2 linked regions of the Cryptosporangium arvum DSM 44712 genome follow. The protein of the gene in region 1 interacts with the protein of each later gene in a pairwise test. Links are inferred from orthologs where the notes say so. Each region holds a gene or a part of one and is shown in the gene's direction. Other genes may lie near its edges.

What was found.
Region 2: the proteins of CRYAR_RS11505 (region 1) and CRYAR_RS28720 interact in binary tests that used the Escherichia coli proteins (3 or more experiments, as listed by UniProt). The link is inferred for Cryptosporangium arvum DSM 44712 from one-to-one orthologs.

What each region holds. Positions count from the first base shown.
Region 1 is NZ_KK073874.1:2,459,220-2,466,479, forward strand. Bases 1,683-4,532 are described here. They hold CRYAR_RS11505 ((2,3-dihydroxybenzoyl)adenylate synthase), read left to right. Parts: upstream 1,683-2,219; coding sequence 2,220-3,845; downstream 3,846-4,532. Other genes in these bases: CRYAR_RS11500 (FAD-dependent monooxygenase), read right to left, coding at 1,683-2,117; CRYAR_RS11510 (alpha/beta hydrolase), read right to left, coding at 4,001-4,532. Also shown: CRYAR_RS11495 (MaoC/PaaZ C-terminal domain-containing protein), read right to left, coding at 118-558; more of CRYAR_RS11500, read right to left, coding at 579-1,682; more of CRYAR_RS11510, read right to left, coding at 4,533-4,924; CRYAR_RS11515 (MerR family transcriptional regulator), read left to right, coding at 4,961-5,338; CRYAR_RS11520 (SigE family RNA polymerase sigma factor), read left to right, coding at 5,403-5,927; CRYAR_RS11525 (hypothetical protein), read left to right, coding at 5,920-7,161; CRYAR_RS11530 (fumarylacetoacetate hydrolase family protein), read left to right, coding at 7,256-7,260. UniProt on the Escherichia coli protein: Involved in the biosynthesis of the siderophore enterobactin (enterochelin), which is a macrocyclic trimeric lactone of N-(2,3-dihydroxybenzoyl)-serine.
Region 2 is NZ_KK073874.1:6,263,523-6,270,931, reverse strand. The notes cover bases 1,845-4,843. They hold CRYAR_RS28720 (2,3-dihydro-2,3-dihydroxybenzoate dehydrogenase), read left to right. Parts: upstream 1,845-2,976; coding sequence 2,977-3,711; downstream 3,712-4,843. Other genes in these bases: CRYAR_RS49190 (helix-turn-helix transcriptional regulator), read right to left, coding at 4,331-4,843; CRYAR_RS28715 (isochorismatase family protein), read left to right, coding at 3,720-4,358; CRYAR_RS28725 (FAD-dependent monooxygenase), read left to right, coding at 2,018-2,980; CRYAR_RS28730 (phenylacetate--CoA ligase family protein), read left to right, coding at 1,845-2,018. Outside these bases: CRYAR_RS28740 (3-dehydroquinate synthase II family protein), read left to right, coding at 1-61; CRYAR_RS28735 (amidohydrolase family protein), read left to right, coding at 46-783; more of CRYAR_RS28730, read left to right, coding at 780-1,844; more of CRYAR_RS49190, read right to left, coding at 4,844-5,449; CRYAR_RS49185 (hypothetical protein), read left to right, coding at 6,145-6,300; CRYAR_RS43790 (tetratricopeptide repeat protein), read left to right, coding at 6,320-7,192; CRYAR_RS28695 (glycoside hydrolase family 16 protein), read left to right, coding at 7,185-7,409. UniProt on the Escherichia coli protein: Involved in the biosynthesis of the siderophore enterobactin (enterochelin), which is a macrocyclic trimeric lactone of N-(2,3-dihydroxybenzoyl)-serine.

The sequences.
Region 1 (7,260 bases):
CGAGTGGGCTGGGCTGCTTCGATTGGGCCGGGCTGCTTCGAGTGGGCCGGCGCAGTCTCCCCGTGCGATGAGGGCCGGGCCTTCGGGCGCGGGTGGTCTGCCGGTTCTCGGGTCCGCTTAGGCGGAGCGGCGGAGGTACATCTCGAAGACAGCGTCCAGGACCGGGCGGCGGTCGGACCCTACGAGCCGGCCGCGGACAGCCACCAGGGCTCGCTCCGGACCGCGAGGGGTGACCTCTTCGACCACCAACGAGCCGGTCAACGTCGAACCGTCGGTCACCGGAGCGGTCAGTTCGATCGAGCGGATCCGCCGCCCGGCGATGACGTCCCAATGCTGGTAGGCACCGAGCACCGCGAGGCGCTGCAACACCCCGAGCGTGTGCAACCCGCTCGCGATCACCTCGCCGAAATAGCTCTCGGCTGCGGCGGACGGGTCGACGTGGAAGCTCTGCGGATCCCACTGCCGGGCGAACTCCACGATCTCGTCCGCCGTGACGGTGTAGCTCCCGAGATCGATCTCGAGCCCGACCACGAGGTCCTCGGCCCGGAGCAGCGCCACCCCGCCTCCTCCGCCTCGAATCAGTCGATCAAGTCGACCCGGTCAACGCGCCCGCTCACGAGCGCCGCGGCCGCGAACTCGGACCAGCGCCGGTTGACCCGAGCAACCACGACGCTAGCAGTCTCCCGGCGGACACGTTCTCCCACGTCGAACAGCGTGAGGACCGCCTCCCGGTCATCATCGGCGACCAGCACGACCGGTCCCGAGGAGCCTCGGACGCGCGCGAACAACGCCTCGGCGGCCGGGCCCCACGCATCGGCACATCCCACGTGCAGCGGAGCGTTGTCCGGTGCGCTGCCGGCCGCGTCGGCGGTGGTGGGCACGCCTGCGGTGGTGGGTATGGCTGTGGAGCGGGCCCTCGGGTGGCGGCTCAGTACCCACGGGGCTCGATCGGAGTCGGGGACGTCGGCGGGGTCGCAACCGGCGTACTGCGCCAACCCGGCTCGCACGACGTCGGGGGCGAGTGCGCCGAACCGGTCGAGCGTGACCTTCCCGGCGCGCGTCATGTAGGCGATCAGCAACTCCTCGACCGGTAGGTCGAGCCGGTCGGGAAAGGACTCCCACCAGCGCATGCTGCGGTGCGCGGTGGCCTGCAGGTGCTCGACGGCGGGCCGGCGCTCCTGCTCGAACTGCCGCAGCGCGACCGGGAGGTCGTCGGCCTCGTCGAGCGCGCGGACCAGCGCGATGCCGTCTTCCATCGCGAGCTTCGTGCCGGACCCGATCGAATAGTGCGCGGTGTGCACCGCGTCGCCGAGGAGGACGACGTTGCCGTCGTGCCAACGGGCGCACGTGACCGTGCGGAACCGCAGCCAGCGGGTGCGGTTGCCGATGAGCGGATGGCCCTGCAACTCGTCGTGGAACGCCTTCGCGAGGTAGCCGAGAGAGTGCTCGTCGCTGGCGTCGAGCGCCGTCTGCTCGGTGGAGACGTCGAAGCCGGCGCGGCGCCAGGTGTCTTCGTCGGTCTCGACCAGGAACGTGCTGCGGTCGGCCCGGTAGGGGTAGGCGTGCGCGACGAACGTGCCGAACTCGGTGGTGACCGGCCGGAACACGGCGCTGGGCAGCGCGAAGTCGGTGCCGGCCCACAGGTACAGACCGCGGTGGGTGGAGATCTCCGGACCGAACCCGGCCGTGCGGGTCGCGCTGTTGACGCCGTCGGCGGCGATGACGAGGTCGGCGTCGAGATCGGCGGCCGACACGCGGGCCCCGGAGTGGATCCGCACGCCGGCCGCCTCGGCGTGCCGCCGGAGGATGTCGAGCAGGGTGGACCGGCCGATCGCGATCAGGTTGCCGACCGGCAGCGTCACTTTCCGGTCGCCGACGGCCATCGCCATGTCGTGCGCCCAGGCGTTGTCGACGATCTCGGCGAAGCTGGCCGGGTCGGCGGCGTCGAGGTTGCGCTGCGTACGGGTCGCGAGCCCGACGCCGAAGCCGAACGTCTGGCCGGGGGGACTCTGCTCGTAGACCTCGACCGAACACCCCGGACGGCTCAGCTTCAGGAGCCTGGCGACGTACAGACCGCCGGGGCCTCCGCCGAGTACGGCGACGGATCGCAGGTTCACGGCGACTCCTTGTCGGACGACTGATCCGACATCACTGTAAGTCCGTTCGACGTTTGCGTCAATCTTTTGACATCAGCGTTCGACAACGCTAAGTTGGGGACCATGAGCAGCACCGATGAGCTGGTTCGATACCCCGCCGAGGTCGGCGCGCGCTATCGAGCCGCGGGCGCGTGGGGCACACGGTCGCTCGCCGCGGAGTTCCGGGCCGTCGCGGACCGCGTTCCCGATCGGGAGGCCGTCGTGGCCCCCGACGGCCGGCTCTCGTATCGCGAACTCGACGAGCGGGCCGATCGGCTGGCGCTCGGTCTCGCCGAGCTGGGCCTGCGGCCGGGCGGCCGGGTCGTGCTGCAGATCGGCAACCGGCTGATGTCCGTCGTGGCTTGGTACGGCTTGCTCAAGGCCGGTCTGGTGCCGATCTGCTCGCTTCCGGCTCATCGCGAGCACGAGATCTCCGGCGTCAACCGGAAGACGGGCGCGGTGGCGCACCTGGTCGAGGCGGGCGGCCGGTTCGACCTGGTGGAGTTCGCGCGGCGGCAGCGCATCGGCGTGCCGCTGACGATCGGCGCGGCGGACGGGCCCAACCGCCTCGAAGACCTCATCGACCGCTCGGACCCCGCGGCCGCCCGAGCGGCGGTCGACCGGATCCAGGCCGAGATCCACCCCGACGACGTCGCGGTCTTCCAGCTCTCCGGCGGCACCACCGGCGTCCCGAAGATCATCCCGCGTCTGCACGCCGAGTACTGGTACAACGCACGGGCCTACGCGGAGGCGTCCGGGTGGGACGAAACCACCCGCAACGGTCACCTCATCCCCGTCATCCACAACGCGGGCATTGTGTGCGGGGTCCACGCACCGCACAGCGTGGGCGGCTGCACCCTGCTGACCTCGCCGGCGCTCGACCAGGCGCTGCCGATGCTGGCCGCCGAAGGGGTCACCGACGTCCTGTTCGGCCACGGCCACTACGGCGCGGTCGGCCACCCGGTCTTCCCACGGCTCGTGCCGAGCTTGCGGCGCGTCGTGCTCTCCGGTGCGAAGGTGCCGCTGCCGCTGTTCGAAGCCCTCGAAGCACACGGGCTGTGGGCCGGTCAGCTGTTCGGCATGGGGGAGGGGTTCTTCGCGCTCAGCAGTGCCGAGGCCCCGCGCGAGGCCCGCCTCACCACGGTCGGCACGCCGATCTCGCCCCTCGACGAGTTCCGGGTGCTCGACCCCTCCTCCGAGGACGAGGTTCCCGACGGTGAGGTGGGTGAACTCGCCTGCCGAGGGCCGTACACGCTGCGCGGTTACTTCGACGCACCTGACGTCAACAAGGTCGCATTCACCTCCGACGGTTTCTACCGCACCGGGGATCTAGTCGCCGTGCGGACGTTCGGTCGTGAACGTGCCCTGTCGGTGGAGGGACGGATCAAGGACGTCATCAACCGGGGTGGAGAGAAGATCAGCGCCGAGGAGGTGGAGGTGCTGCTGTTGCGGCACCCGGGGATCCGGGAAGCGGCGATCGTCGCGATGCCCGACGAGCGTCTCGGTGAGCGGGCCTGCGCCTACTTGGTGCCCACCGAGGGCCGGCTGACGCTGCCGGATCTGCAGGAGCACCTCGCCGCCCTCGGTGTGGCGAAGTTCAAGTGGCCCGAGCGGCTCGAATGGGTTCCGGCACTGCCGAAAACGGCGGTGGGCAAGCTCGACAAGAAACTCCTCCACCGCCAGATCGCGGCGAAACTACTCGAGAGCTAGCCCGGCCCGGCCCCAGAGCTACGGCCGGCCCGAGAGCTACGGCCGGCCCGAGAGCGACGGCCGGCCCGAGAGCGACGGCCGGCCCGCGAGCAATGGCCGGCCCGTTCGAGAGCCAGACCAGGCCCGCCCGACAGAACGAACCGCGACCACCCAACTCACCGAGCAACGGCACCGGACAACCCCGCTCGCACCGCCGCGGACACCTCGGCGAGGGCCGCGGCTGAATCGTCGAACGGATGCCGGAGAAATTCATGGATCATGCCGTCGTAGCGCGAAACCCGCACCGGCACCCCGGCCGCGGCCAACCGCTCGCCGTACAGCTCACCCTCGTCCCGGAGCGCGTCGTACTCCGCCGTGAGGATGAACGCCGGCGGCAACCCGCGAAGATCCTCCTCCAACACCGGCGACACTAGCGGATCGAGCTTGTCCTCCTCCCCGCGCAGATAATGATCCATGAACCACGACTGAGCCTCCCGGCTGACGTTGCCGTACTTCCCGGCGAACCGGGTGATCGAGTAGTTCGTGCGCCGGAAGTCCAGATCCGGATAGATCAGCAGCTGGAACGCGATGGGCAGCACACCCCGGGCCTTCAGCGTCACCACCGCGGCGAGGTTGCCGCCCGCGCTGTCGCCGGCCACCGCGAGCCGGGCCGGGTCGACGTCGAGTTCGCGGGCGTTGGTGGCGACCCACCGGGTCGCGGCGAAGCCCGCCTCGATCGCGGCCGGGAACCGGTGCTCGGGTGCGAGGGGATAGTCGACCGACACGACGACGCAGCCGGACCCGGTGGTCAGGGCGCGGGCGAGGCCGTCGTGGGAGTCGAGGTCGCCGAGCACGTAACCGCCGCCGTGGAAGAACACCACGACCGGGAGCGGGCCCGGACCGGCCGGGCGGTAGATCCGCACCGGGGTGCCGTCCGCCGTCACCCGGTCGCTGACGTCGGCGACGGGCTCCGCCGGGAGTGTCGACGCCAAGCGACGCGCACCGGCCCGCGCCTGCTCCGGTGTCACGGTGTGCAGACCGGCGAACCCGATACCGGCGAGCCGATCGAGATGATCCTGAACCTGTGGGTGCAAGGGCATGCCCCCACCCTCTGACTTGAACTACGCTTCAAGTCAATGACCAAAATGGATATCGCCGAAGTCGCCGCGAGCACCGGGCTGACCGCGTCGGCGCTGCGGTTCTACGAGCGGCAAGGGCTGATCGAGTCGAGCGGGCGCAACGGGCTGCGTCGCACGTTCGATCCCGGTGTGCTCGACCGGATCACGTTCATCGGCTGTGCCCGCGCGGCCGGTTTCACGCTGGCCCAGATCGGTCGCTTCCTCGTCGCGACGCCCGGCGACGACGAGTTGCGCGCACGGATGGCCGAGAAGGCGCGCGAGCTCGAACAGGACATCGACCGGCTGACCCGGATGCGCGACAGCCTGCGCCACGCCGCCACCTGTACCCACGCGCCCCTGGTGGAGTGTCCGGAGTTCAAATCCCGGATGACGTAGTGCAACAGTTCGTCGGCTCCCGTGCGTCCCGGTTGTGAACTCACGGGGAACGGGGACGGTGCCGATGGGCCGCGCGGCCGACGACGAAGCGTTCGAAGCCTTCGTCAACCAACGCAGCCGGGCGCTCCTGCGGTACGGCTTCCTGCTGGCCGGGGATCCCCACACCGCCGCCGACCTGGTGCAGGAAGCGCTGCTGCGCCTCCGGGACGCCTGGGAACACGGCCGCGGCCAGGAGCATCCCGACGCCTACGTCCGCACCACGATGTACCGGCTCCACATCAGCTGGTGGCGCCGGCTGCGCCGCGAACACGTCAGCGAACGGGTCCCGGACACCGCGGTGATCGACCCGGGTCTGCGCCGGGTCGAGGACGACACCGGCCTCTGGCCGGCCTTACGGACGCTCGGCCGGCGGCAGCGTGCCGTGCTCGTCCTGCGCTACTACGAAGGCCTGGACGACGACCGGATAGCCGAGTTGCTCGGCATCAGCAGGGTCACCGTCCGCACCCAGGCGATGCGCGGTCTGCGCACCCTGCGCGAGCAGCTGACCGAAGAAACCGTCCCCACCGGCCCGAGGAGGAATCGTGGCTGAGACCGTCGAGGCCGCCCTCGCCCGGTCGCTGGACCGGGCCGCCGAGGCCGCCCCCGAACCCGCGCCGGACCTGGCCGCCGCGCTGACCCGCCGCTACCACCAGCGCACGTCCCGGCGATCGAGCGGGCGCAGCCGGCTGATCGTCGTCGCGGCCGCGTTCGCCGTGGTGGTGGTGCTCGCGACCGCGATCACCGCGGTACGGACGATCCGTGATCAGCACCCACCGACCACCGTGGCCGACGCCCGGGCGCTGGCCTTCCTCGGGCCGGCGGCTCCGGTGGTGGAGCGCGCCGACTACCCCGACGGCGCGGCGATCGACCAGGTCTGGCCCACGGCGTGGGGCGAGGTGTCCGGCACGCCCCCGATCGCCCGGTTCCTGCCCGGCGGCCGGGTGCTGACCGCGGGCCCGGAGAGCCCGATCGTGTCCCTGGACGCCACGACCGGCGCGAAGCGAGCGATCAGCCCGGCCGGTCAGTCGTACTTCGCGATCGGCGAACCGGCGAACGCCGGCGCCGAGAAATGGATCGTCTGGGCGGTCCTGGCGGCGGGCGGACGAGCGGAGATCTGGCGGGCCCCGGTCGACGGGGGCGCGGCGGCCCGCGTCACGACGCTGGAGCCGATCACGAACGTCCGGCCGACCGAGCTCCGCCTGACGGTCGTCGACGACGTCGTGCTGATCGACCCGTATCCCGGCGTGACCGGACGCGGCAACGTCGGCGTGCTTTGGGTGCCGCTCGACGGCAGTTCCGCGCCGGCTCTCATCCCCGGCTCCCACGACTACCGGTACCTGCAGTGGCCGTGGTTCGGGTCGACCGCGGTCATGAACAACTCGACGATCTGGAACGCCGTCACCGGCGAACGGCTGACCACCCCGCTGAACTGGGAGTCGATGAGCTGCTCGAGGTCGTGGTGCGTCGGGCGCGAACAGAACGTCGTCCTCGTCGGCAGGCACGACGGTTCCGACGTGCGCAAGCTCGCGCTCGCCGCCGGCCGGAGCACCTACCGGATCGTCGCCGACCGCTTCGTGGTGGGCACCTTCGCCGCCAACGGCGGGTCGATGTACGACCTGGTCGCGCGCAAATATCTGACGCTGCCCCCGGCGGCCCGGTCGGAGCAGTGGGAGACCGCCCAGCTCAGCGGCGCGACCAGCACCAACCCGTTCTACGTCTGGACGGTGACCGCGCCCGGGCGGCCGACCTCGCTGCGCGTCCTCCAGGTGGGGAAGATGCGGTAGCCCGGCCCCCGAACGCGGTGCTGGACCGGCGCGGGATGATTGTCACGACGATCGCGGCCGAGCCGCCCGCCGCCGTCATTCACCGGAGGTAACGATGAA
Region 2 (7,409 bases), 3.8 Mb from region 1 along the record:
CCTGCCCGAGCGGGCCCGGCACGTGGGGTACCCGATCGACGAACTGTGTCACGAGCAGTGATCGACTTCCACGCCCGGCTCGACGCAGGGCTGCGCGACGCGATGGGCGCGGCCGGCATCGCCCGCGCCGCGGTCTGCGCGGGTGGCCTCGTCACGCTGGACGAGCTCTCCGAGCGGATCACCGCCGACCGGGCCGAGCCGGGGCCGGCGGCGGACAACACCGCGGTGCTGGCCGCCGCGCGGGGCAGTGGCGGCGCGCTGCTGCCGTTCTTCTTCGCCGACCCGTTCGCCGACGCCGAGGCCTACGCGACGGCGGCGGACCGGTACCGCGGCCTGGAGATCTCCCCGGCGGTCCACGGCTTCCGCTACGACGACCCGCGCGTGCGCGACCTGGTGGCGACGGCCGCGACCCACCGGCACCCCGTCTACACGGTGTGCCTGGGCCGCCCCGGTACCCGGGCGGCGGACCTGGCCGCACTGGCCCGCGCCTTCCCGCGCGTCGACTTCGTGTTCGGCCACTGCGGCTCCACCGGCCTCGACGCGCGCGGCCTCGCGGTCCTCGCGCCGCACCCGAACGTCGCCGCCGAACTCTCCGGCGCGTTCACCGCCGTCGCGCGCCTGGCGCTGGCCCGCCTCGGGCCCGGCCGGGTGCTGTTCGGTACCGAGTACCCGCTCCAGGATCCCCGCGTCGAGCTGGTCAAACTCGCGGCCCTCGACCTCGACCGCCCGACCTACCGCGCGGTCACCGACACCAACGCCCGCCGCTTACTGGGGGAGTCATGACCCTGCCCGCACTCGGGGACTGGTCCTCGTTCGAGGAGCTGGCCCGGCTCCAGCGCCCGCGGCTGGACGCGGTGCTCACGTCCGCGTCGAAGTCGCCGTTCTACGCCGCCCGGGGCGTGCCGCCGACGCTCGCCGACGCGCCGCTCACGACCAAAGCCGACCTCCGCGACGCCTACCCGTTCGGCCTGCTGGCGGTCGAGCGCGCCGCACTGGCGACCTATCACGAGTCCAGCGGCAGCACCGGTTCGCCCACCGCGTCGTACTACACCGACGCCGACTGGGACGACCTCGCGAGCCGCTACGCGCGCAAGCACGTGGGCCTCCGCGCCGACGACACGTTCCTGGTGCGGACGCCGTACGCGCTGATGATCACCGGGCACCTGGCGCACGCGGCCGCCCGCCGCGCCGGCGCGACCGTGGTGCCGGCCGACAACCGGTCGCTGGCGATGCCCTACGCCCGGCTGGTGCGGGTGCTGCACGACCTCGACGTGACGGTCACCTGGTCGCTGGCGACCGAGACGCTGCTCTGGGCGGCGGCCGCGCGGCTGGCCGGGTACTCGCCGGCCCACGATTTCCCCGCGCTGCGTGCGTTGTTCGTCGGCGGTGACCGGCTCGGCCGGGCCCGCCGGGCCCGGATCGAGGAGCTGTGGGGGGTGCCGGTCGTCGAGGAGTACGGCGCGACCGAAGCCGGGAGCCTGGCCGGGGCCTGCCCGGAAGGACGGCTGCACCTGTGGGCCGACCGGGTGGTGTGCGAGGTCCACGACCCGGTCACCGGGGAGATCACCCCGGCCGGGCGGGGTCGGCTCGTCGTCACGCCGCTCTACCGGGAGGCGATGCCGTTGCTGCGCTACGCGATCGAGGACGAGGTCGAGGTGTCCTACCGCGACTGCGCGTGCGGCTGGTGGCTGCCCGACGTCCGGGTGCTCGGTCGTTCCGGCGCACTGACCGAAGCCGAGCTGGACGACCACGTGTTCTCGCTGCCGGCCGAGTACGGCGTGCTGTTCTGGCGCGCGCGGACCGGGGAGCGGCTGGAACTGCAGATCGAGGTCGCCGACCGGTACCGGGCGGCCGCCTGCGCGGACCTGACCGCCGCGATCGGCGACGTCCGGGTGACCGCGGTCCCGCCGGGCGGCCTGGTGCCGGTCGCCCGGCTGACCGCGTGGTCGGACGTGCTGAAACCACGGTCGCTGTTCGGTCCGGGCGAGGACTGGGACACCGCCCTGCGGTACTACTGATGAGGATCGTCGTGGTGGGTGGAGGAATCGCCGGGCTGGCCACGGCCCGCGCGCTCGGCGTGCCGTGCGTCGTGCTGGAGCAGGGCTCCCCGCCGTCCGGGTACGGCCTCCAGCTCGGGCCGGCCGCGGTGCGGCTGCTGGAGCGGTGGGGCGTCGACCTGTCGTTCGCGGTGCGGCCGGCGTTCCGGGAGCTGCGCCGCTGGGACTCCGGCGCGCTGATCGCCCGGACGCCGCTCGAGGCACCGTACGCCGCGATGCGCCGCGCGGATCTGCATCGCGCGCTGGGAGCCGGTGTCCCGGTGCGCCGCGCGCGCTGCGTGGGGGTGTCCGACGCGGTCCACCTGTCGAGTGGCCGCAGCGTCCCGGCCGACCTGGTCGTCGGGGCCGACGGGTTGCGGTCGGTGGTGCGTCGGGCGGTGGCGGCGGACGAGGTACGGACGTCCGGCGTGTTCGCCCGGCGCGTGCTGGTGCGGGCCCCGTGGCCCGATCCGCCGCGGGTCCGCGTCTGGCTGGGGCCCGGTCAGCACTGCGTCAGCTACCCGATCGCGCCCGGCGTGCTCAACGTCGTGGCCGTCGGGTCCTCGTTCGACGCCTGGCACGCCGACGTCCGGGAACTGCTGGCCCGGGGCCGGGCGCCGGTGCGGCACGAGCTGTGCGACCGGGCGCCGCTGCCCCGCCGGGTCGCGGGACGGGTGGCGCTGGTCGGGGACGCCGCCCACCCGATGCTGCCCTACCTGGCCCAGGGCGCGTCCCAGGCGCTGCTCGACGCCGACGCGCTGGCCTCGTGCCTGGCGGCGGCACCGTCGATCGACGCCGCGCTGGCCCGCTACGACGCGGAGCGCACTCCTCGCGCGACCGCCCTGGCCGAGGCGGTGCGGCGTGCGGGCATCGACAACCACCTCCCGGACGGTCCGGAGCAGCGCGCCCGGGACCAGCGGCTGGCCGCCGGGGGTGACCGGTGAGCACCGGGCTGGAGGGCACGGTGGCGCTGGTCACCGGGGCCGCGGGCGGGATCGGGGCGGCGGTGGTGACCGCGTTGACCGCCGAAGGGTGCCGGGTCGTACCGGCCGACCTGCAGGCCCCGGCGGCGGTGACCCTCGACGTCCGGGACCCCGCCGCCGTCGACCGGGCGGTGGACCGGATCGAGGCGCGGGTCGGGGCGATCGACGTGCTGGTGAACGTGGCCGGCGTGCTCGCGACCGGCCCGGCGGTGGACCTGGGCGACGACGAGTGGGCCCGGGTGTTCGACGTCAACGCCGGGGGAGTGTTCCGGGTCAGCCGGGCCGTCGCCCGGCGGATGGTGCCCCGCCGCCGCGGCGCGATCGTCACCGTCGCCTCCAACGCCGCCGGCGTGCCCCGCAGCGGGATGGCGGCCTACGCGGCCTCCAAAGCGGCTGCGGCCCACTTCACGCGCTGCCTCGGGCTCGAGCTCGCCGAGTTCGGGATCCGGTGCAACGTGGTGGCCCCGGGCTCGACCGACACACCGATGCTGCGTGACATGTGGACCGGCCCGGCCGACCGCGAGGCCACGCTGCGCGGCGCGCCGGACCGGCACCGCGTCGGCATTCCGCTCGGACGGCTCGCGGAGGCGTCGGACGTCGCCGACGCGGTGGTCTTTCTCGCCTCCGACCGGGCCCGCCACATCACGATGCACGACCTGTACGTCGACGGCGGAGCCGCGCTCCGCGCCTAGGAGGTCCCGTGCCGATCCCGGCGATCGATCCGTACCCGATGCCGACCGCGGCCGAGCTGAGCGCCGGCCCGGCCGGCTGGCGGCCCGACCCGGCGCGAGCGGTGCTGCTCGTGCACGACATGCAGGGCTACTTCCTCGGGTTCCTCCCACCCGGCCGCTCGCCGACGGTCGAGCTGCTGGCGAACGTCCGGCGGCTCAAGGACGCCGCGGCCGCCCGCGGGATACCGGTCGTGCACAGCGCCCAGCCCGGCCGCATGTCCCGCACCGACCGCGGGCTGCTGCACGACGTGTGGGGCGCAGGCATGGCCGACGACGCCGGGGACCGCGCGATCGAGCCGACCGTGGCGCCCGCGCCGGGCGACGCGGTGCTGATCAAGCACCGCTACAGTGCGTTCCACCGGACGACGCTCGCGGCCGACCTGGCCGCCGCCGGGCGTGACCAGCTGATCGTCTGCGGCGTGTTCGCCCACATCGGTTGCCTGCTCACCGCGGCCGACGCCTACGCGTACGACGTCCAGCCGTTCCTCGTGGCCGACGCCGTCGCCGACTTCAGCGCCGAGGAACACCGATGGGCGCTGTGGTACGCCGCCCGCCGCTGCGCGGTGACGCCGACCACCGATCAGGTGCTGAGCGCGCTGGCGGCGTAGGTGTGGGCGAGTTCGGTCCGCGAGGCGACGCCGAGCTTCCGGAAGACCTGGCGCAGGTGGAAGTTCACGGTGTGCGGGGACCGCTCGATCCGCCGCGCGATCTGCTGATTCGTCAGCCCGCAGCCCGCGAGCGCCGCGACCCGCCGCTCGGGTTCGCTCAGTCCGTCCCAGCCTCGACCCGTCGCCGGGTCGGCCCGGCGAGCCGGTGCGCGTTCGTCCCGGAGGGCGCGGCGCACCGGGCGGGGCAGCGACTCCTCGGCCGCCGCCCGCACCAGTTCGTGCCGGAACCGCAGCGCGTCCTCGACGCCCACCACCAGCCCCGACGTGATCGCCTCGTGCACGGCAGGCACCAGCGACGCGGCGCTGCGGTGCAGCCGACCGGCCAGCTCGCGCACGTCGAACCGCACTCCGAGGGTCGACGCCACCTGCACCAGGTGCCGTGCCGTCGGCGACAGACCCGCGAGCGTCGCGTCGAGCCGTGCGCGGGTCCTGGCGGGCAGCCGGGCCGGGGCGGGCAGCCCCAGCAGAGCTTCCTCGCGGAGGCCGGTCACCAGGTCCTCGAGCGCCTGCGGGTTGCCGCCGGCCACCTCCGCGAGCGAACGCAACTCGGCGTCCGGAACCGCGCCGACGAGCGTCCCGAGCAACGCGCTCACCGCCGGCCCCGACAGCGGCCCGAGCACCAGCCGGTGCGGGTCGGCGAGCTCGGGCCCGCTCGCCCCGGTGCGTCGCGTCAGCACCACCAGGAGCGGGACCGTACGCGCGATCGCCTCCAGCTCGGGCCAGACCCGCGGGTGGATCCACTGCGGATGCTCACAGGTGAGCAGCCGCGGCCCGGTCCCCACCCCCGGTCCGGACGGCCCGTCGCCGCGTCCGGACGCGACGATCCGCCACATGCCGCTGCCGTCGATCCAGTCGGTCTCCCGCGCGGTCGACGCCCCACGCCGCCGCGCGATCCGGACGAACTCCTGCAGCAGCCGTGTCTTGCCGGCGCCCGGCGCGCCCTCCACGACCGCCAGCGTCAGCCGACCGGCCGCCGTGCGCTCCAGCAGCGACCGGAGCGCCCCCAGCTCCCGGTCCCGTCCGATCAGCACCGTCTCCGCACACCGTTCCCCCAGCACGGGATCCCCCTCCGTTTCCCCACGTGTTCCCCCGGGACAGTGTGCGTCGGCCGGTGCCCCTGAACGGCGGTCGGGCTCGGGTGGACAGCGGCGGCGAAGCGTCTTACCATGCTCGGCTCCGTGGAGATCGGGTACAGCGATGCGGAACTCGTCGCTCTCCTCGACGACGCTCCGGCTCGACGGCGTCCGGGTGTTCGCCAAACGGATCCCGTTGACCGACCGGGAGCGGGCGCGCCCCGGCGACACCGGGAACCTGTTCGGCCTCCCGACGTTCTGCCAGTACGGCATCGGCAGCCCCGGGTTCGGTGCGTGGCGCGAGCTGGCGGCGAACCAGGTCGTCACCGACGCGGTCCGCACCGGCCGGACCCGCGCCTTCCCGGTGCTCCACGGCTGGCGGGTCCTGCCGGGCCGCGCGCCGGTGGCGCCGGAGTTCGCGGACGTGGACGCGGCGGTGGCCCGCCTCGGCGGCTCGCCGGCCGCGCGCACTCGTCTGGAGGCCCTCGCGGACGCCTCGTGGAGCCTCGTCCTGTTCTTCGAGCACCTCCCGATGGCGTTGTCCGAATGGCTCCGCGAGGACCCGGTCGGGAAGGCGGAGGTCGTCGAGCGGCAGTTGATCGAAACCGCGGCGTTCCTGCGCGACCGCGAACTGCTCCATCTGGACGGTCACCGTGCGGCGGTGCGCGGCCGGGCACCTTCCCGGCGACCTGCCTCCGGTCGTCGCCTCGATCCTCGCCCGGCGCGCGCCCGCCGCCGCGACGATGAACGCGTTCTACTGGCAGCTCTTCGGCGGCGACGTACACGCGTCCTACCCCGGCCTCGAGTAGCCGACGGCATACTTGGCGCATGTTTCGCTGGCGGCGTCGGAGTCCGGACGAGCTGTACCGGGAGGGGCGGCGGCTCGATCTGCTCGGGCACGAGCTGCCGTCGGTGTCGCTGTTCGAGCAGGCCGCCGTGGCCGGTCACGGCCCCGCCTGCAACGAGCTCGGCAAGCAGCGGATCCGCGCCGGGAAGACCATCGAAGGCCTCCAGTGGCTGCGTCGGGCCGCCGACGCCGGCGTGCCCGAGGCGGCGCTGAACCTCGCCGCCGTGCACACCAGGCGGGGGCAGCTCGCGAAGGCGACCGAGCTCCGGGCGCGGGCCGAGCCCGGGCTGCGCGCGGCCGCCGAGGCCGGTGACCTGACCGCGGCGCTCGCGCTGCGCCGCCTGTACCGCGACCGGGGCGACACCGAGCAGGCCGACGCGGTCGTCACCGCGGCCGAGGCCCGCGCCGACGCGTCCGCCACCCCGGACGCCTGGTGCGGGCTCGGTGCCCTGCTCGACGACGCCGGTCGTCCCGGCGACGCCCGGCCGTGGTGGCGGCGGGCCGCCGAGGCCGGGCACGCCGAGTCGATGTACCTGCTCGGCCTGCTCCTCCACGACGAGCGCGACCCGGAGGGCCTCCACTGGCTGGAGCAGGCGGCCCGGCACGACAACGCGTACGCGATGGGGTCGCTGGCCCAGCTCGCGCTGGCCGCGGGCGACGAGCGGGCCGGCGAGAGGTGGCTGCGCCGAGCGGCCCGCGCCGGGTTCTCGGGCGCGATGAACAACCTCGCGGTGCTCCACTCGGAGCGCGGCGAACGCGCCGAGGCCGAACGCTGGTACCAGCGGGCGGTCGACGCCGGAGACCCGCAGGCCGAGCACCACCTGCGGACTCTCCGGGAGGCCTCCGGTGTCTGACGAGTTCGACGGCACCACGCTCGACACCGGCACCTGGCTGCCGCACTACCTGCCGGCCTGGAGCTCCCGAGCGGCCACCCGCGCCACGTACGAGGTGCGTGACTCGTGTCTGCGGCTGTCCGTGCCGCCGGAGCAGGCAGTGTGGTGCGACGGCGACCACGAGCCCCCGCTCCGGGTGTCCGCGGTGCAGTCGGGCAACTTCTCCGGACCGGCCGGG